2 regions of the Massilia sp. DD77 genome follow, and region 2 is predicted to be linked to the other one. Evidence: predicted binding sites of a transcription regulator. Region 2 holds the regulator's gene; the other holds the start of a gene.
The links. Region 2 encodes FNR, which switches genes on or off when oxygen is low (the NO sensors DNR and NnrR bind a similar motif). Its sites were predicted from a motif close to TTGATNNNNATCAA; they were not measured.
Positions count from the first base shown of each region.

Region 1: V7778_RS20890 (glycine-rich domain-containing protein) is a predicted target of FNR. The motif match lies at 5,500-5,513, and genes of this name have one in related genera.

Region 1 covers NZ_JBAMDH010000039.1:15,395-25,817, forward strand. Annotated here, with positions in the region: gene V7778_RS20865 (cache domain-containing protein) at 1-560, shown strand, start outside; gene V7778_RS20870 (response regulator transcription factor) at 557-1,192, shown strand; gene V7778_RS20875 (HDOD domain-containing protein) at 1,320-2,492, shown strand; gene V7778_RS20880 (putative bifunctional diguanylate cyclase/phosphodiesterase) at 2,485-4,524, shown strand; tRNA gene V7778_RS20885 (tRNA-Ser) at 4,819-4,908, shown strand; gene V7778_RS20890 (glycine-rich domain-containing protein) at 5,595-6,494, shown strand; gene V7778_RS20895 (C1 family peptidase) at 6,846-9,149, opposite strand; gene lldD (FMN-dependent L-lactate dehydrogenase LldD) at 9,627-10,423, shown strand, end outside.
Region 2 covers NZ_JBAMDH010000009.1:90,743-101,165, forward strand. Annotated here, with positions in the region: gene V7778_RS07030 (alanine/glycine:cation symporter family protein) at 1-843, shown strand, start outside; gene V7778_RS07035 (MgtC/SapB family protein) at 840-1,295, opposite strand; gene V7778_RS07040 (DMT family transporter) at 1,564-2,490, opposite strand; gene V7778_RS07045 (helix-turn-helix transcriptional regulator) at 2,550-3,314, opposite strand; gene fnr (fumarate/nitrate reduction transcriptional regulator Fnr) at 3,318-4,091, opposite strand; gene V7778_RS07055 (cytochrome ubiquinol oxidase subunit I) at 4,296-5,744, shown strand; gene cydB (cytochrome d ubiquinol oxidase subunit II) at 5,749-6,768, shown strand; gene V7778_RS07065 (DUF2474 domain-containing protein) at 6,768-6,908, shown strand; gene V7778_RS07070 (TorD/DmsD family molecular chaperone) at 6,985-7,653, shown strand; gene V7778_RS07075 (formate dehydrogenase) at 7,646-7,912, shown strand; gene V7778_RS07080 (formate dehydrogenase subunit alpha) at 7,947-10,423, shown strand, end outside.

The DNA of each region.
Region 1 (10,423 bases), on a different contig from region 2:
AACTGCAGCTCGAGGCCGGCATCATCCGCCTGGGCGGCGACGAGGCCCAGCGCCGGCAGGCCAAGGCGGGCCTGGAGCGTACGGTGGAACAGGTGAAGTCGGTGCTGGGCGAAGTGCGCCGCATCTCGCACGACCTGCGTCCGACCCTGCTGGACGACCTGGGCCTGGCGCCCGCGCTCGACCACCTGGCCAGCGAATTCGGCGAGCATGCCGGCATGCCGGTGCGCTTCCGCAGCGAAGGCCCGCTTGACGGCCTGCCCGACATGGTGGGCACGGTGCTGTTCCGCGTGGCCCAGGAAGCCCTGACCAATGTCGAGCGCCACGCGGGCGCCACCCGCATCGACATCGCCCTGGTGCGGGCGGGGCGTTGCTTGACCCTGGCGGTCGAGGACGACGGCACCGGCTTCGACGCCGACGGCGTGGCCGTGCACCCGCAGCGCGGCATCGGCCTGCGCAACATGATGGAAAGGATGGAAGCGATCGGCGGAAGGCTCGCGATCGATTCCTCGCCGCTGGGCACCCGCGTGGTGGCCAGCATCGACCTGGAGGAACGGGCATGAGCCAAGACGACGTCAAGATCCTGCTGGTGGACGACCACCCCCTGGTGCGCGACGGCCTGCGCGCGCGCCTCGAAGCGGCCCCGCACCTGCGCGTGGTGGGCGAGGCCGGATCGAGCCAGGAAGCGCTGGAGCAGGCCGGCCGCTGCCAGCCCGACCTGGTGCTGATGGACGTGAACATGCGCGGCGGCAGCGGCATCGAGGCCACCGCCCAGCTGACGGCGCGCTATCCCGGCATCGCGGTGCTGATCCTGTCGATGCACGACAAGCCCGAATACGTGAGCCAGGCCATGCAGGCCGGCGCGCGCGGCTATGTGCTCAAGGACGCGCCGGGCAAGGACATCGTGCTTGCCATCGAGACCGTGATGGGCGGCGGCATCTACTACAGCGCCGCGCTGGCGCGCCAGCTGGCCAGCCCGCACGCGGCCGACAACCAGCTGACCTCGCGCGAGCAGGAAGTGCTGCGCCACATCGCCGCCGGGCAGTCGAACAAGCAGATCGCCCGCGACCTCGACCTGTCGGTGCGGACCGTGGAAACCCACCGCCTGAACATCAAGCGCAAGCTGGGCATCGAAGGGCAGGCCGAATTGATCCGTTTTGCGGTACAACGCGCCGGATTCGAAGAAAACCCATAAAAAATTTGTCATAAATCTGTAATTAACCCGCCGCGCATGCAGATATGTATCTGTATGGAAACAAGGGGTGTTGCTTTCTGATAATCCGTGCACTAAGATCATCTGAATATCTCCTTTGAAACATTACATGGCTGCGCAGGAACCCGTGATCATCCCGCCCGTTGCATTCGACCCGGTCGCCAATGCGCAGAACGAGTGGGTGGCGCTATGCCTGCGCCTGCAGCCCGGCGAGGACCTGCCGGCGCGCCTGCAAGCCGTGTTCGGCACGCCCGACCTGCTGGCAGCGATCGCGCCGCTCGACGGCCTGCTCATGCTCGATTCTCCCGCCGCCCTGACGCCGCCCGTGCTGGCCCTGCTGCCGGCCAACCGCATCGGCTTCGTGGTCTCGGCCGCGGCATTGGAGGAGGAGGGCGCGCCGCGCCGCCTGGCCGAGCTGCATGAATTCGGCTACCGCGTCTGGCTCGACGGCCAGGCCCCGGAAGGCGTCAAGGCCCCGGCCGCACTGCGTTCGGTGGCGCGCGACTGCAGCCAGGACGTTCCGCCGCCCGGCCGCCTGGCCGCGCTGTTCGGCCCCCACCTGGCGCGTGGCGTGAACAGCGCGCTGCGTTTTTCCGAATGCGAGAACGCCGGCTTCGACTGGTTCAGCGGCGACTATCCGCTCGACCCGGCCAGCTTCCCGTCGGCCAGCGACGACGGCAGCTCGCGCCGCCGCCTGCTGACCTTATTGGGCCTGCTGGCGCGCGACGCCGATTCGCGCGAGCTGGAACTGCAGCTCAAGCAGGATCCGACCCTGTCCTACCACCTGCTCAAGCTGGTCAACTCGGCCGCCTTCGCGGTGAGCACCCAGATCACCAGCTTCAACCAGGCGATCAACCTGCTGGGCCGGCGCCAGCTGCAGCGCTGGCTGCAGCTGCTGCTGTACGCGCGCCAGCAGCCGGACGGCCCGCCGAACCTGCTGCTGCCGCTGGCGGCACGGCGCGGCGCCCAGCTCGAAGCCCTCTGCAAGGAGGCCGGCGGCGACCGCGACGAGCAGGACCTGGCCTTCATGACCGGCGTGTTCTCGCTGCTCGACCGCCTGCTGCGCATGCCGATGCGCGACATCGCCGCCGACCTCTGCCTGCCCGAGCACGTGGCGGGCGCGCTGCTGGAGCGCGCAGGCAGGCTGGGCGCCTGGCTGCGCCTGACCGAGACCGCGCCCACCGGGCAGGACCTGGAAGAGGCCGAGGTCGACCCCGGAATCTGGTGGAGCAGCCAGCTGAACGCCTATCACTGGGCGATCCAGGTGGGCCGCAATGTCTGAACTGCAGGAAGTGATCGCGGTGGACTTCGTCGGCGGCACGAGCGCCGTGTGCGAAGCCGTCATGCGCCTGCGCGGCGAGGCCCTGGCCCACGAACTGGGCCGGGTCGCGCGCGAACTGATGAGCAGCCCGACGGGACGCTTCGTGCAGGGCGCGGGCAGCTTCGAGACCGGCATCATCGGCGGCGCGCTGCGCCATCCGGTCTTCGCCGGCACCGAGCAGTTCGGCTACTACGAAGTGGCGGGCCGCGGCTACTTCGACAGCGACTACCGCCAGCTGGCCGCGCTGGCGCAGCTGACCGCCAACCTGATGCAGATGCAGGCGCTGGCCCAGCGCTCCACCCACGCCTATGCGCAGATGGAAGCGCAGCTGGCGCACCAGTCGCAGATCCTGGACCAGATCCACGAGTCGGTGCTGACCATGGACCAGATGGGCTACATCACCAGCTGGAACCGCGGCGCCGAGGAGCTGTTCGGCTATTCCGCGCTGGAAGCCATCGGCCGCAACATCCTGTTCCTGTACGCCGACGAGGAAGAAGGCTTCCACGACGTGTTCGCGGAGCAGGGCGGGCGCATGATGGAAGTCCGGCGCCGCAAGAAGTCCGGCGAAGTATTCTGGGCCAGCCTGTCGCTGTCGCCGCTGCGCGACCTGGCGGAACGCCCGATCGGCCTGATCGCCTACCTGACCGACATCACCGAGCGCAAGCAGGCCGAGGAACAGCTGCACCACCTGGCCTATTACGACGAGCTGACCGGCCTGCCGAACCGCACCCTGTTCGCGCGCCTGGTCGACCAGGCCCTGATGGTCGCCCAGCGCAACGAGGCCCACGGCTGCCTGCTGTTCATCGATTTGAACCGCTTCAAGCGCATCAACGACACCCTGGGCCGCCGCATTGGCGACGAACTGCTGCGCCAGGTGGCCCAGCGCTTCCGCGACACCCTGCGCGACGAAGACGTGGTGGCGCGCCTGTCCGGCGACGAATTCGCGGTCGGCCTGTTCGACATCCGCCAGCACTTCGAGGCGACCACGGTGGCGCAGAAGCTGCAGAACGTGCTGGACGCGCCGTTCTACATCGCCGGCCACGACCTGCGCGTGGGCGCCAGTATCGGCATCAGCGTCTATCCGCAGAACGGCAACGACGCCGAGACCCTGCTGGGCCTGGCCGACATCGCGATGGAGCGTGCCAAGAAGGACGACGCCAACCCGGACCGCAGCGTCGCCTTCTACAGCGACGACATGAACCAGGGCATGCAGGAACGCATGCGCATCGAGACCGGCCTGCGCCATGCGCTGGGCAACGGCGAACTGACCTTGTACTACCAGCCGAAGTTCGAGATCGGCAGCGACCGCATCGTCGGCGCCGAAGCGCTGGTGCGCTGGATCCATCCGCAGCGCGGCCTGGTGCCGCCGGGCGACTTCATTCCGCTGGCCGAGAGCACGGGCCTGATCGTGCAGGTCGGCGAGTGGGTGCTGGAGCAGGCCTGCGCACAGGCGGCCGTCTGGCAAAAGGCCGGGCTGCCGCCGTTCCGCCTGGCCGTGAACGTATCGGCGCGCGAATTCACCCAGTCGCTGCCGGCGCGCGTGGCGGACACGCTGCGGCGCTACCAGCTCGATCCCTCGTGGCTGGAGCTGGAGATCACCGAGAGCACGCTGATGCACGACATCGGGCGGGTGACGGGGATTATGGACCGCCTCACCGCGCTGGGCGTGGCCTTGTCGTTGGACGATTTCGGGACCGGGTATTCGAGCTTGTCCTACCTGAAGCGCTTCCCGATCCATACCTTGAAGATCGACCGCTCGTTCACGACCGGGATTCCGGCCGATGCCAGCGACTGCGCGATTGCGGGGACCATCATCAGCATGGCCCGCCAGCTGGGACTGCGCGTGATTGCGGAAGGGGTGGAGACCGTGGACCAGCTGGATTTCCTGCGCGCGTCGGGCTGCGATGAGGTGCAGGGCTACTTATACAGCAAGCCGCTGCCGGCGCATGATTTCGAGCGGAGCTTGCGGGACAACTGGTTGCTGATCGCCTGAGCAGCCTGGCCTGTCTGGCGCCGATAGCCACCACCCTCAAGACCGTCACCCCGGCGAAGGCCGGGGCCGAAGTTCGCCGCGTACTAAGCGGCGTTGATGGCCACCACCCTAAAGACCGTCGCCCGGGGAAGGCCGGCGCCCAAGTTCGTCGCATACCTAAGCGGCGTTGATGGCCACCACCCTCAAGACCGTCACCCCGGCGAAGGCCGGGGCCCAAGTTCGCCGCGTACCAGCGGGCGTAGCCAACGAGCCTGCCCAGCACCGATGATTTATGTATAATGCCGGTTCCTCACAGGAAGCGTGGCCGAGTGGTTGAAGGCAGCAGTCTTGAAAACTGCCGACGGGGGAACCCGTTCGTGAGTTCGAATCTCACCGCTTCCGCCAGTATTCGTCCTGGCCATTTCCTCATCCACGTACCGCTGCATTAAGCCGGGACCCGCACTTGGCTTAGGGCGTGGACGCGCCGCACCGATTACCCGTTATTCTTCTTGTGCAGTTGCCGGCGAAGGCGAGCATTGTCTGCCGTCGTAGCGACGAGCGCCACGGTAACGAGCGCGCACGGTGCGTCGGCCCCCAGATAGTGCCAAAAGGCCCATCCGAAAACAGCAAGCAGAGCGCCCGCCGCAAGCAGTGAAACGGAATCCCTCATTGATTTCCTCATGATTAGAGAAGCCCGGGGAATGTCTGCGTTTAAGGGACGCTTTACATTCGCGGTAGGGGAGGGAGCAATTGTCCGGCGTTCTACCGCTCGGATGGCCGGCAGCGATCAAGCTCGAAAGTGAGACTGGTCAACAGAGCATGTCTTACTGGTCGCTACGAGGTACACGAATCACGTGCGTTGTAGGCAGAGCGAGACCTTTTAGATCGAATCGCCCCACATCGCATGGATGAGCCACTACATCCCCACCCAGACTTTCTATGAAGTACTTTCTGGAGCCTGTCGGAAAAATTTACAGCGCATAAAGTTTTGAGTGGTTGACTCTTGTAAATATCTGTTTTCAAAAGACAATGTTTCCTGGTCCGGAAGTTGCTTATTGTAATTTAGTTCAAATTACAACTAGGGAAATCCCATGCTCCGTACCGCCCTGGCGCTCGCCGCCCTCGCCACCGTCACCGTCAGTAACGCCAACGCCGCCTTCATCAGCTTCACCGACCCGGCTGCCGCCTATTCCTTCGTCGTGCCAGTCCACGTCAGCGCCATCAACGTCCTGGTCATGGGCGGCGGCGGCGGCGGTGCGAATGGCCACCAGGGCGGCGGCGGCGCGGGCTATCTCACCGCCGGCACCGTCTCGGTCACCGGCGGCGACACCATTCTCGTGAAAGTCGGCGCCGGCGGCTCCGGTGCACTCGGCCGTCCGGATAACGACATCACCGGCCTGACGGCAGGCGGCATGTCCATGTTTGGCAACTACCTGAGCGCGAACGGCGGCGGTGTCGTCTCCGGCGTCAACGCATCCGGCCAGCACGGCAGCTCCGGCGGCGGTGGCGCGTGCAACGCCGGTTCCCAGGGCGGCGCAGGTGGTTCGGGCGGTAGCGATGGCACGGCTTGCCTCGGTTGGGGCGCCATGCCGATCGGTAATGGCCAGGGCAGCTACGCCGCCTTGCTGGCGCTGTTCACCCAGAACCAGATCACTGCCGGCGCTGGCGGTGCGGGCGGTAGCGGTTCGCATGCGGGCGGCGGCGGCGCCGGCGGAATCCTGATCAATGGCGCCGGCGCGGCGGCTGGCAACGGCAGCCAGAGCTTCAGCGGCAAGGGCGGCATCGGCTACGGCGCTGGTGGCGGAGCAGGGGGCTACAACTTCACTGTCGACTATTCCACCCGCTTCGCGGGCGGCAACGGCGCCAACGGTCTCGTCTACATCGAATACGTCGATGCACCGATCGCCAAGGTGCCGGAACCTGCTTCCCTCGCACTGCTGGGACTTGGCGTGCTCGGCGTCGCCGCGTCCCGCCGTCGCCGTAAGCAATAAGGTTAGACAAGTCCGACCGACAGCCTCCGCGCGTCGCTCCGGCGGAGGCCCGGGCGGCCCCGCCGGAGCCCAAGTTTGCATGAGCTGTCGAGACGCTCAGCTTGGACCCCGGCCTTCGCCGGGGTGACGGTGTTTCAGCTAACTGAACATCGCCAACCGAACATCATTACCGCATGCTGGAGGCAGCCTGGACTAAGAACCTATCCCAGTAGGCAAGAGTCGCTCCTGGCGCGCCTGGCAAGCGCAGCCGGCGTTGCTCGTCCTTGTGTGGCCAGCCACACTGCCTCCTCGCGCCTTGCCTGCACTTCCCATGCATCGCCATGAGCTTCCTCCCGCCTACCGGGATAGGTTCTAAGCACCGACTTTTGTCTGGGCATCGATTTCCAGCCTTCGGCCACGCAAGCGGCTGGCCGATTTCTCGAACACGAGATTGCGGACGGCGGCTGGCATCCGCTCCTTATCCAGGTCCTTGTCCACTTGGCCCGGTACAGGCGGCTTGGGCTTCGCCTCGGCCCGCGCAGACTTCGCGGGTGCTTTGCCGGCCGACGCTGCCAGAATCCGCAAGAAGGTCGCGCTCACCGTCGCGATGTCGTCGTCGAAATCCCCGTGGTGGGTAGCCCTCGCCGCCGCTTGCGTCCCGACTGCCACATCATTGGGTGAGGGAACCAGATCCATCTTGCCGCCGCGTATCCACTGCGCCAGATCCGGATCGTGCCTCAGCGTTCTGTCCATGCCGAGTATCGGAACCCCTTCGTTGAACACGACCGGGATACGGGGCCGCGCTTCGAACGCATGCGCGACCAGGTAGAGCAGGGACTTGTTATAGATCCTGGCGCAATTGTCGTCCTGTTCCGCCTTGTCGGTCAGGTAGAACATGGCGCTGCGCGCAATCGCGCCGGCGTCGATGAGCGGCCGGTAGCAGGCGTTGAACAGGTCCACCGTGCATGCCGGCGCCCACAGCGTCATGCTTGCGATGCCGAGGTTGGCGCCGCTGCGTCCAGCAATGGGGCCGCCCACGATCTTGCCCTTGGTGGCGAGCAGCTGGGCCAGCGGAGCGAGGAAGATCGACCCCGCGCTATGCCCCACCAGGTGGACTTCGAGCTGCGGATGCAGGCTCTTGAGCTTGGCGATGTACTTGACCACCACGTCCGCCGCGCCGCCCGTCGCACTGGCGCGCAGTGCGTTTTCCTTCATCTCGTCCCAGGCCGCCTTACCGGACAGCAGCCGGGCGACCGGTTCGAGACCATCGTCCAGCCGGTCCAGCATGAAGTCTTTCGCCTTGTCCAGCACGCCCTCCGGACGACGGCGACGGATCGCATCCTGCAGGATGTTGGTAATCGTCGTCCAATAGTCGCTGTGCCAGATGAAGGCCAGCGGATAGGCGCCGGCGTCGAGCAGCGAGCCGCGGTATTCCGCCACGCGCTGCACCGCGGCGTCTTCGCCCACCAGGCCGCCGTGGGCGTACAGCACCAGGCGCGTGATCTGCCCGGCCTTGACCTTGGGCTCGAGGTCGGCCTCGAAGATGGCCTTCACCTCGCGCTCGCTGGTCCCGTAGTCGCCCCCGGGCTGGAGCCTGCCGTCATTGCCGACGCTGATGACGTGCGGCCGCAGGTTGGCGTAGGCGTAGGCCACGGAGTGCCCGGAGGTGCTCGCGTGCGCCGTGGCGAAGGAGAGCGGCTTGTCGATGTTCACCGGGGCGCCCAGGCGCGCCACCCAGACGTCGGTGCCGTTCGCGAGCCAGTCGTCGTAGGACAAGTGGCACATGCCTTCCTTGCCCCAGTCGTCGCCCCACGAGTTCTGGATCCACAGCCCGTCCCGGTCGTAGGCGACGATCGCGAACGCGTGGCCGCCGATCATGCTGTCCGACTGGCGGATGATCCCGTCCTCGCCGACCTCTTGCCAGCCGGTGTGGACCGCGCAGGTCGCATACAGCACGCCCACTTCGGCGATGGCCGCGTGCATCGAGATCAGGTCCTTGTGATTCACCCGGAAGTAGGAGCCAAGAGGGCGCGCGCGCGCGGCGCACATGCGGGCGTCGGTGAAGCCGTAATCGTTGTCGGTCACCTTATAGGGCCAGTCCTCGTCCGCGCACACCCCGTGCTTGTGCCAGCCTTTCATCGCTCCGCGCGCGCTCGAACCTTCGTAGTCCTCGCCGGGCCATTCGTCGTAACGGCGCGCCAGTTCGTAGAACATGCGCGCGCTCACCGGCGTCGTGTCCGGCTTTTGCTTGCGCCGCATCAGGAGGCAATTGGCCACCGTCGCCAGGCCGAAACCGGTGCAAGCGCCTTCCTTTCCCTGGTCGAGCACCGGGACTCGATAATCCAGGTACTGTTCCAACGGGATCGTCGACGGCACCTCGATCAAGGTGGGCTCGTACATGCGGTCGCGAAAATCGAGGGTGTCGGCGCGCGCATTGCAGCGGTATTCTGCGCCCGCTTTGGGACGCATGATTTGCGCCTTGCCGGATAGCTCGATATCGGCTTCGGCCGAGCCATTCCCCTTTGGCCTGCCTTCGCTGCGCAGCGATTTCGCCGGCTTTTTGTCCGGCGCCTTGCTCTCTCGCGTTACTTTCTTTTTCGCCTTGAGGGCGCCGGGCGGGGGAATGGTGACGGAGGATGTGCGTGACCGCGCGCCGGCGGCAGGATGTGACGGCATGATTGTGCTCCCCAGTGTTTGTTATTGGCCTGAAGCTCAGGATCATCCAGCCCGGTGGGCGCGACATCATCGTCCGAGACTGCAACAATACAAAGGAGACTGGCTGCCGTTGATCTCGACAGCGCATACCGCTAACTGGAAAGCAGCACTGGGATAGGAATGGCCGTGAACGCCTTCTATCCGTCAAACAAGAAAGCAAGGATGAACTCCGATAGGCTGCGCACCAGTTGGGCCTCCTTTCGTCGCTTTCCATCGTCTGAATAAGAATATCCTAGTCTCTTTTCACGCAAAAATCAGCGATAAAAATACTTTTGGCTTAAGCGCCACACCTGGGCGCTTCCAAAAACTACAAAGTGATCGCCACCGACCTCATCGGAAAGAGCCGTCATAAATAATTTAGATTGTTTCTTGGAAATGCGGCAAACTCAAGCTGAATTTTCTGCTCATTGAAATGAGGCTTCATCCAGCGCGACCTTCATGATCATTTCCTCAGCCACCGATTTTCGCGAAGCGGCGCGGCGCAAGCTGCCGCCCTTCCTGTTTCATTATCTCGACGGCGGCGCCGGCGCCGAGCAGACCCTGCGCGCCAATGTCGATGATTTGCAGCTGGTGAAGCTGCGCCAGCGGGTCCTGCGCGGCTCCGCCCGGCTCGACCTGGCCTGCGACTGGTTCGGCGAGCGCTACAGCCTCCCGATTGCGCTGGCCCCGATCGGCCTGGCCGGCATGTACGCCCGCCGCGGCGAGGTGCAGGCGGCGAGGGCGGCCTGCCAGCGGCACATCCCCTTCATCCAGTCCACGGTGTCGGTCTGTTCCCTGTCCGAAGTGGCCGCCCAGGCCTCGCGCCCGCTGTGGTTCCAGCTCTATGTGCTGAAGGACCGCGCCTTCATGCGCGACGTGATGCGCCGCGCCTGGGACCTGGGTGCGCGCAACCTGGTGTTCACGGTCGACATGCCGGTCCCCGGCGCCCGCTACCGCGATGCCCACAGCGGCATGAGCGGCGCCAAGGGCCCGCTGCGCCGGGTACTGCAGTCGATGCTGTGTCCGCGCTGGGCCTGGGACGTCGGCCTGCATGGCCGTCCCCACGACCTCGGCAACATCTCCGCCTACCGCGGCCACGCCACCGGCCTGGCCGACTACATCGGCTGGCTGGGCGAGAACTTCGACCCCGACATCAGCTGGCAAGACCTGCAGTGGATCCGCGACGAGTGGCAGGGCAAACTGATCCTCAAGGGCATCCTGGAAGCCGACGATGCGCGCGCCGCCGTGGACTTCGG
Region 2 (10,423 bases):
GCCCTGGGCTACATCCTGGTGGCGGTGGCCATCGTGGCGATGAACATCGGCGCGCTGCCTGGTGTTCTGAAGCTGATCTTCGTGAATGCCTTCGGCGCGGACGCCGCCTTCGGCGCGATCCTGGGCCTGGCGATCCAGTGGGGCGTCAAGCGCGGGGTGTACTCGAACGAGGCGGGGCAGGGCACCGGCCCGCACGCCTCGTCGGCCGCCGAAGTGAGCCACCCGGCCAAGCAGGGCCTGGTGCAGGGCTTCTCGGTCTACATCGACACCCTGTTCGTGTGCTCGGCGACCGCCTTCATGCTCCTGATTACCGGCCAGTACAATGTCGAGGCGCCGGACGGCACCCCGATGTTCACCGGCGTGCAGGGGGTCGCCTCCGGCCCCGGCTACGTCCAGACCGCGCTGGAGAACGTGATGCCGGGCTTCGGCGCCCTGTTCGTCGCCATCGCGCTGCTGTTCTTCGCGTTCACCACGATCGTCGCTTATTACTACATCGCCGAGACTAACATCGCCTACATCAACCGGACCGTCAACCGTCCGTGGATGACGCTGCTGCTCAAGCTGTTCATCATCGGCGCGACCTACTACGGTTCCGTGAAGACGGCGGAAGCTGCCTGGGGCCTGGGCGACATGGGCGTGGGCCTGATGGCCTGGCTGAACATCATCGCCATCCTGATGCTGCAGAAGACGGCCTTCAAGTGCCTGCGCGACTACGAAGCCCAGAAGAAGGCCGGCAAGGATCCGCAGTTCGATCCGAAGGCGCTGGGCATCGAAGGCGCCCACTACTGGGAGCAGCGCGTGCAGGCCGGCAAGACGCAAGCCCCCGGCAAGGCCGTCGCCTAATCTTCCTTCGGCTTCGTCGTGCTGCGCAGGATCGCCAGCACGACGAGGGCGAACAGGGTGCTGAGCACCGCCGTCGCCTCGCGCCCCATGCCGGCCGCGATGCCGATCGCGGCGGTCAGCCAGACGCTGGCCGCGGTGGTCAGGCCCTTGATGTCGTCCTTGTCGGTCTGCTTGAGGATGGCGCCCGCGCCCAGGAAGCCGATGCCGGCCACGATGCCCTGCAGGACCCGCGACAGGTCCTGGATGCCCATCCCCGCCTGCAGCGGGATCAGCACGAAGAGGGCGGCGCCGAGCGAGACCAGCATGTGGGTACGCAGGCCGGCGGAGGCGCCCACCGATTCACGCTCGTAGCCGAGCAGCCCGCCCAGCACCAGCGCCACCAGCAGGCGCACCACGATGCGGGTGATGTCCTCCACGTTCCCCAAGTCCGAGAATTCCTGCTGCACCGTCATCCAGCTTCGTGTCCACCACACCGTGTTCGCTCCTGTTGAGATTACTCTGGCATGATGCCAGTTTGGTGGCTCAGGCGGCGCATGGATAGCTGATCCACTGTTTCGGCCCGCGCCCTTAATCCGTCATCCCCGCGAAGGCGGGGACCCAAGTTTGCGTGAGTAGCCTCATGGTTCCATTCAAGCTCGATTCAACGAGCTTGGATCCCCGCCTTCGCAGGGACGACGGGTTGAGCGAGCGGGTATAACGAGGTGCCCGTGGACGGCTGGCTTAATCGTCTCTACGCGCATGCGCCCGCGCACACGCCACCACCCCGCCCACCAGCAGTACCATGGCCGCCCATTCCAGCCCCGTCGGCCACCTTTCCTCCCACAGGAAGCCGTATAGCGACGCGAACAGCGTCTCGAACACGATCATCTGCCCCATCAGGGTCAAGGGCAGGGCGCGGCTCGCCACGTTCCACAAGGCGTTGCCCAGGATCGAGCACAGGATCGCCACGCTGGTCACCACGCCCGCGAAATGCAGCCATTGCGCGCTGCTGTGGCCCGTGTCGGTCCCGGCAAACGCGGGAACCGCCAGCAACAGGGCCTCCAGTCCGGTCACGACCCCCATCGCCAGGTTCCAGTCGTGGCCCGAGACGCCCTGCAAGCGGCCAAGCCAGCGGCTGTTGTTCACCGCGTAGATGGTCCAGGACACCAGCGCGCCCACCGCGCAGCCCAGGCCGGGCAGCGAATCGATGCCGGCGCTGGACAGCGACTGCCAGCTGATGCAGGCCAGCCCGGCCGCGCTTAGGGCCAGCGAAGGCAGCAGGCGGCGCAGCGGCGGCGCGTGGCGGTCGCGGCTGCCCACCAGGGTGACGGCGATCGGCAGCAGGCCGATCACCAGCGAGGGCATGGCCACGCCGCCTTGCTGCACGGCGGTCGCCAGGAACACGTAATAAACGATGTTCCCGCTGAAGGAGAGCCAGAGCAGGGCGCGCCATTCCTTCCAGGTGAGCGTGCGCAGCAGGCGCCGCCAGGAAGGCGCAATCAGGACCGCCGCCACCAGGCCGTAGGCCAGGTAGCGCCCGGCCGACAACTGCAAAGGCAGGAAGCCGGCGGTGAGTTCGGGAGCGAGAAAGACCAGGCCCCAGAGGGCGCCGGCGAGGATGCCCGAACCGATGCCGAGCGAGGTGTGCGAAGTGCTTGGCTTGACCATGAATGTCTCCTGAGAGCGGAGATTCTGGCCGCGCGGCCGGGACCGCGTCTTGGCGCCGCCTACTGCGTCTTGTGCGTATCCTCGCGTGCGGCCTTGCGGTAGGCGGCGGGCGTGGTGTCCATGGCCTTGCGCATGGCGCGGGTCAGCACGCTCTGGTCGGAGAAGCCGGTCTCCAGGGCGAGGTCGGCGATGGGCCGCCCGGTCGAGGCCAACAGGGTGCAGACCGCTTCCAGCCGGCGGCGCAGCAGCCATTCGTGGGGGCTCAGCCCAGTCTCCAGGCGGAACAGGGTGTGCAGGCGGCTGGCGCTGAGGGAGGCGGCGTGCGCCATGCTGTCCAGGGTCCAGGGCAGGCCGGGTTGAAGCTCGATGCGCGCCATCAGCGCGGCAAGCCTGGAGGCGGGCTGGAAGGCGGCCTGGGCCTGGGCCAGGGAATCGAGCAGCAGCGGGGTCCAGCCCTGCACCAGCTGGGGCGCCGCCTTGGCGCCGGCCGCCGCCAGGCTCATGAACTCGACCAGCTTGCGCGCGGCCGCGCCGATCGGGGTGAAGGGGCGCTCCAGCAGGCGCTCCCAGGGACCTTGCCGCAGCAGCCCGGGATCGAGGTCGAGGATGAAGGACTGGTTGCCGGCCGCGCCAGCCTGCGAATGCCAGGCGCCGGGTGCGACCACGGCGGCGTGCAGCAGATCGAGCTTGCGGCCGCGGCCTTCGATGTCGAGTTCGACCTCGCCGGCCACCGGCAGCACGATCTGGGCATAGTCGTGGCGGTCCGCCTCGCGCACCATGCCGTAGCTGCGCAGGTGCAGGTCGACCGGAAGCGGCGCCGCCATGGTTCAGGCCATGGGGCTGCAGATGTCGGTGCCGGCCGCGAGCGCCTTCAGCTTGGCCGGGTCGAGCAGGGTGACGTCGCGCTTGTCGACCTGCAGCCAGCCCTGCTTCTTGAAGCGCGACAGCAGCCGGCTGACGCTCTCGATGGTCAGGCCCAGGTAGTTGCCGATGTCCTCGCGCGACATGCGCAGCTGGAAGCTGGTGGGCGAATAGCCGCGCGCCGCATAGCGGGCCGACAGGTTGACCAGGAAGACGGCGAAGCGCTGCTCGGCGCGCATATTGCCTAGCAGTAGCATGACGTTCTGCTCGCGCGTGATTTCCTGGCTCATGATGCGGTGGAAGTGGCGCAGCAGGGCCGGCACTTCGCCGAACAGCTCTTCGAGGCGCGTGAAGGGAATTTCGCAGACCTCGCTGTCTTCCAGCGCCACGGCGTCGCAGTGGTGGTTGCCGCTGATCGCGTCCATGCCCAGCAGCTCGCCGGCCATCTGGAAGCCGGTGATCTGGGCTTCGCCGGCCGCGTTCACCTGGTAGGTCTTGAAGTGGCCGAAGCGCACCGCGTACAGGTTGCGGAACGGCTCTCCCATCTGGTAGAGCCGTTCATCTTTTTCCAGGCGCCGGCGGCGGCCGATGATCTGGTCGAGGCGGTTGATGTCGGCGTCTTCCAGGCCCATGGGCAGGCACAACTGGTGCATGCTGCAGGCGGAGCAGCTGGCTTTCAGGGCCTGGATGCTCACGGGCTGCTTGCTGGGGTCGGTGATGAACGACACGGGCTGGGTCATGGGGGTTCCGGTGGATCGCGCGATGCTCAGATTATAGACGGGCGGGCCGGGGATGCGACGCGACAAATCGTCCCAGGGACCCAGATTTGCCGGCAAACCGCGCCAGATTCAGTGACAGCCGTAGCAAAAAAGCCATTACCCAAGCGTGCGCCCCCACCGCGCATGCTAGATTCGCAACACGCCGACACCACGAAGGAACACGCCATGCTTGGTCTGTCCGCCCTGGATCTCGCACGGATCCAGTTCGCCTTCACGATGTCCTTCCATATTTTGTTTCCGGCTATCACAATTGGCATGGCCAGCTACCTGGCCGTGCTCGAACTGTGCTGGCTGCGCAGCGGGCGCCAGGTCTTCGTCGACCTGTATCACTTCTGGCTCAAGATCTTCGCCGTCACCTTCGGCATGGGCGTGGTCTCGGGCATCGTCATGGCCTACCAGATCGGCACCAACTGGAGCTACCTGTCGGAATTCGCGGGCAGCATCCTGGGACCGATCCTGTCCTATGAAGTGCTGACCGCCTTCTTCCTGGAGGCCGGTTTCCTGGGCGTGATGCTGTTCGGCTGGAACCGGGTCGGCCCGGCCCTGCATGTCGTCGCTACCTGCATGGTGGCGATCGGCACCCTGATCTCGTCCACCTGGATCCTGGCCGCCAACAGCTGGATGCAGACGCCGCAAGGCTATGCCATCGAGAACGGACGAATGGTGCCGGCCGACTGGCTGGCGATCGTTTTCAATCCCTCCTTTCCCTACCGCCTGGTGCACATGGTGATCGCCGCCTATCTCACCACGGCCCTGCTGGTGGGCGCCTCCGCCGCCTGGCACCTGCTGCGCGGGCGCGACAACCCGGCGGTGCGCAAGATGATGTCGATGGCGATGTGGATGCTGCTGCTGGTGGCGCCGGTCCAGGCCGTGGTCGGCGACTTCCACGGCCTGAACACGCTCAAGCACCAGCCGGCCAAGCTGGCGGCGATGGAAGGCCACTGGCAGAACCATCCGGGCGAGGCGGTGCCGCTGCTGCTGTTCGGGATTCCCGACATGGAAGAGGAGCGCACCCGGTACGCGCTCGGCATCCCTTACCTGGGCAGCATCATCCTGACCCACACCCTGGACGGCCAGGTCCCGGCCCTGAAGGATTTTCCGCGCGACCAGCGGCCGAACTCCCTGATCGTGTTCTGGAGCTTCCGCCTGATGGTGGGGCTGGGCCTCCTGATGATCGCGCTCGGGGCCTGGAGCCTGTTCCTGCGGCGCGGCGGGCGCCTGTTCGCCAACCGGCTGTTCCTGCGCTTCGCCCTGTGGATGGGGCCGGCGGGCCTGGTGGCGATCCTGGCCGGCTGGGTGACCACCGAGGTGGGGCGCCAGCCCTGGGTGGTGTATGGCGTGCTGCGCACGGCGGACGCCGTCTCGCCCCATGGCGCCGTGGCCCTGGGCCTGACCCTGGCGCTGTTCGTGGCGGCTTACCTGTTCGTGTTCGGGGCCGGCACCGGCTACGTGCTGCGCATGATCCGCAAGGGGCCGCAGCACTTCGAGCTGGCGCGGCCGCCCGAGGGCGGGCCGGGCGAGGAGCGCACCCCGATGCGGCCGATGTCGGCGGCCGACGTCCAGAACGACGACAATACCAACGACGGCGCGGACGCTGGTCCGGAGCGGAGCTGAAGCCATGGGCATCGATACTTCCATCATCTGGGCCGTCATCATCTTCTTCGCGGTCTTCATGTACGTGCTGCTGGACGGCTTCGACCTGGGCATCGGCCTGCTGTTTCCCTTCACTCCCAAGAAGCGCGACCGCGACACCATGATGAACACGGTGGCCCCGGTCTGGGACGGCAACGAGACCTGGCTGGTGCTGGGCGGGGAAGGACTGCTGGCGGCCTTCCCGGTGGCCTATTCGATCATCCTCTCGGGCCTCTACCTGCCTCTGGTCTTCATGCTGATCGGCCTGGTGTTCCGCGGCGTGGCCTTCGAGTTCCGCTTCAAGGCCAAGGAGCACGAGCGCCACCTGTGGGACAAGGCCTTCATCGGCGGCTCGGTCGTCGCCAGCTTCTTCCAGGGCGTCTCGCTCGGGGCCTTCCTGGACGGCATCGCGGTCTCTGGCCGCAGCTATGCCGGCGGGGCGCTCGACTGGATCGCGCCTTTCCCCCTGGTCGCCGGCCTGGGCGTGATGATCGCCTATACCCTGCTGGGGGCTACCTGGCTGATCATGAAGACCGAAGGCGAACTGCATGCGCGCATGGTGCAGGTGGCGCGTCCCTTCGCCCTGATGCTGCTGGGCGCCATCGTGGTGGTCAGCATCTGGACCCCGCTGCGCGACCCGGCCGTGGCCGACCGCTGGTTCACCTTCCCGAACACCGTGTTCCTGGCGCCGGTGCCGATCCTGGTGGCGGCCTGCATGCTCCTGCTGCTGCGTTCGCTGGGGCGCGGGCGCGGCAAGGAGCCGTTCAGGCTGCCCTTCGTGATGGCCCTGGCCCTGATCTTCCTGGGCTACAGCGGCATGGCGATCAGCATCTGGCCCCACATCGTTCCGCCAAGCATCTCGATCTGGGAAGCGGCCTCGCCGCCGAGCAGCCAGGGCTTCGCGCTGGTGGGCACGCTGTTCATCCTGCCCATCATCCTGATGTACACGGCCTGGTCGTACTGGGTATTCCGGGGCAAGGTCAAGGCCGACGCGGGCTATCACTGATGGAACACCTCAAGCCCGGCAAACGCCAATGGATGCGCCGCCTGGCCTGGACGGCGGCGCTCTGGCTGGGCGGCGTGGCCACCCTGGCGCTGGTTGCCTTCGCGCTGCGCCTGGTCATGCGGGCAGCCGGCATGCGTTGACGAGCCAAGCGTGCGCGCTCTCCAGCTGGGGAGGAATACACTTCTCATGAACCTTTGCTAACAGGAGAGCTGCACAGTGTCCACGCCCAGCGCGCCCACGCTCGACCGACCAGCCGGCGTCACGCTGGCGCCTCCCCTGAGTGGTGAAGACCAGGCGCGCGCCGACCTGTACGCCTTGCTGTCGCGGCTGCTTTTGGCTCCGCCCGACGCCGAGCTGCTGGAGGCGCTCGCCAATGCCGACCCGATCCTGGCCCAGGGCGGCGAACTGGCCTTGGAGCAAGCCTGGGAGCAATTGACCTTGGCATCGGGCGTGATGGACCCGCAGGCGGTCGCCGACGAATTCGCCCAGCTCTTCATCAGCATCGGCACGCCGCCGGTCAATCCCTACGGTTCACGCTACCTGTCCGGCTACATCAACGACGCTCCGCTGGCCGTCCTGCGCGCCGACCTGGCGCGCCTGGGACTGGCGCGGGTGCGCGGCGTGGGCGAGTTCGAGGACCACCTGGGCGCCCTGTGCGAGACCATGCGCCTGCTGGTGGCGGGCGCACCGGGCATTCCACGCCGCACGCTGGCGGAGCAGAAAAGCTTTTTCGAGGCCCACCTCGCGCCCTGGTATGCGCGCGCCGTGGCCGACATCTCGGCCGCCGAGGGGGCCAACTACTACCGGCTGATCGCAAGGCTGGCGGGAGTCTTCCTCGCGATCGAAGCCGAGGCCTTCGTGGTAGGGGAGGAGACCCATGACTGACGCACTCGAAGCGACCGGCGCGGCGTTGCCCGCGCCCCCGTCTTCCGGCCAGGCGCCGGACCCTCGCGGGCCTGGGCCCGACCCCACCCGCCGCAGCTTCCTGAAGGCGGCGCCGCTGGGCGCCCTGGCGGTCGTGACCGGTTCCGCGCAGGCGGACGCGGCCAAGGCCCCGGCCGCCGGCGCCGCGCCCCGGACCGCGCGCGGCTACCACGAAACCGAGCACATCCGCCGTTACTACCAGACCGCCGCCTATTGGTGAGCGATATCGTGAGCGATACAGGAGGAGCCAGCACATGTCCCTCGTAAAGACGACGCGCGACAGCGCCCTGAAGCGCAGGCGTTTCCTGGTGGGAGCGGGTGTCGCGGCCGGCGCCGGCGCCTTCGCCCGCCACCTGCCGCTGAACGTGATCGAAGCGGCCGAGGCGGCCGATCCGGTGCCCAACGCCCCGGTGCCGACCGAGATCAAGCGCACGGTCTGCAGCCACTGCTCGGTGGGCTGCTCGGTCGACGCGGTGGTCGCCAACGGCGTCTGGGTGCGCCAGGAAGCGGCCTTCGATTCGCCCATCAACATGGGCGCCCACTGCGCCAAGGGCGCCTCGGTGCGCGAGCACGCCTTCGGCGAGCACCGCCTGCGCTACCCGATGAAGCTGGTGGGCGGGAAATACCAGCGCATTTCCTGGGACCAGGCGATCAACGAGATCGGCGACAAGCTGCTGCAACTGCGCCAGCACGCCGGCCCCGACGCCCTGATGGTGATCGGCAGCTCCAAGCACAATAACGAACAGGCCTATCTGCTGCGCAAGTGGGTCTCGATGTGGGGGTCGAACAACTGCGACCACCAGGCGCGCATCTGCCACTCGACGACGGTCGCGGGCGTGGCCCAGACCTTCGGCTACGGGGCGATGACCAATTCCTTCAATGATTTGCACCACAGCAAGGCGGTGCTCTTCATCGGCTCCAACCCGGCCGAGGCCCACCCGATCTCGATGCTGCACTTCCTGCACGCCAAGGAACTGGGCGCGAAGATGATCGTGATCGACCCGCGCTTCACCCGCACGGCGCGCTTTGCCCACCACTACGTGCGGGTGCGTCCCGGCACCGACATTCCGCTGGTCTGGGGCATGCTGTGGCATATCTTCCAGAACGGCTGGGAAGACAAGAAATACATCAGCGAGCGCACCTACGGCATGGAGGACGTGCGCAAGGAAGTCGCCAAGTGGACGCCCGATAAAGTGTCGGACGTGACGGGCGTGCCGGAATCGGCGGTGCGCATGGCGGCCGAGATGCTGGCGACCAACCGGCCGTCCTCGGTGGTCTGGTGCATGGGCATCACCCAGCACCACGTCGGCACCGCCAATGTGCGCGCGCTGTGCATCCTGCAGCTGGCGCTGGGCAATATCGGCGTGCCGGGCGGCGGCGCCAACATCTACCGCGGCCACGACAACGTGCAGGGCGCCACCGACGTCGGCCCCAATGGCGAGTCGCTGCCGGGCTACTATGGCCTGGCCGAAGGTTCCTGGAAGCACTTCGCAAATGTCTGGGGCGTCGACTACAACTGGATCCTGTCGCGCTTCGCGTCCAAGGAGCTGATGGAGAAGCCCGGCATCACGGTGTCGCGCTGGTTCGACGCGGTCAACGAGCAGAACCGCTTCATCGACCAGCCGAGCAATCTGCGCGCCGTGTTTTACTGGGGCCACGCACCCAACAGCCAGACCCGCCTGCCGGACATGAAGGCGGCGATGCAAAAACTCGACATGCTGGTCGTGATCGACCCCTACCCGAGCATGACGGCGGCCATGCACGGCCGCACCGATGGCGTCTACCTGCTGCCGGCCGCCACCCAGTTCGAAACCCAGGGTTCATGCACCGCCTCGAACCGTTCGATCCAGTGGCGCGAGCGGGTCATCATGCCCCTGTTCGAGTGCAAGACCGACCACGAGATCATGTACCTGTTCGCGCGCAAGCTGGGCTTCGCCGAACAGCTGTGCAAGAACATCAAGGTGGTGCATAACGAGCCGGTGATCGAGGACATCCTGCGCGAGATCAACCGCTCCTGCTGGACCATCGGCTACACCGGCTGCTCGCCGGAGCGGCTCAAGCTCCACATGGAGAACAAGCACACCTTCAACCCGACCACGATGCGCGCCGACTCCGGTCCCTGCAAGGGCGACTACTACGGCCTGCCGTGGCCGTGCTGGGGCACGCCGGAAATGAAGCACCCGGGTACGCCCATCCTGTACGACATCAGCAAGCCGGTCGCCGAGGGCGGCATGCCCTTCCGCGCCAACTGGGGCGTGGAGCACAACGGCGAAACCCTGCTGGCGGCGGATGGCTCGACCAACAAGGACAGCCAGCTCGACACCGGCTACCCGGAATTCGATCACGTGTTCCTGAAAAAGCTGGGCTGGTGGAACGAGCTCACCCCCGCCGAGCAGGCCATGGCCGAGGGCAAGAACTGGAAGACCGACAATTCGGGCGGCATCATCCGCGTCGTCATCGCCCACGGCTGCGCGCCCTGGGGCAATGCGCGCGCCCGCGCCAACGTGTGGAACTTCCCCGATCCGGTGCCGGTCCATCGCGAACCGCTCGCCTCGCCGCGCCGCGACCTGGTGGCCAAGTACCCGACCTACGACGACAAGGCGGCCTTCTGGCGCCTGCCGACCCTGTATAAATCGGTGCAGGCTGTCGATTTCTCCAAGGATTTCCCCCTGATCATGACCTCGGGCCGCCTGGTCGAATACGAGGGCGGGGGCGACGAAACCCGTTCCAA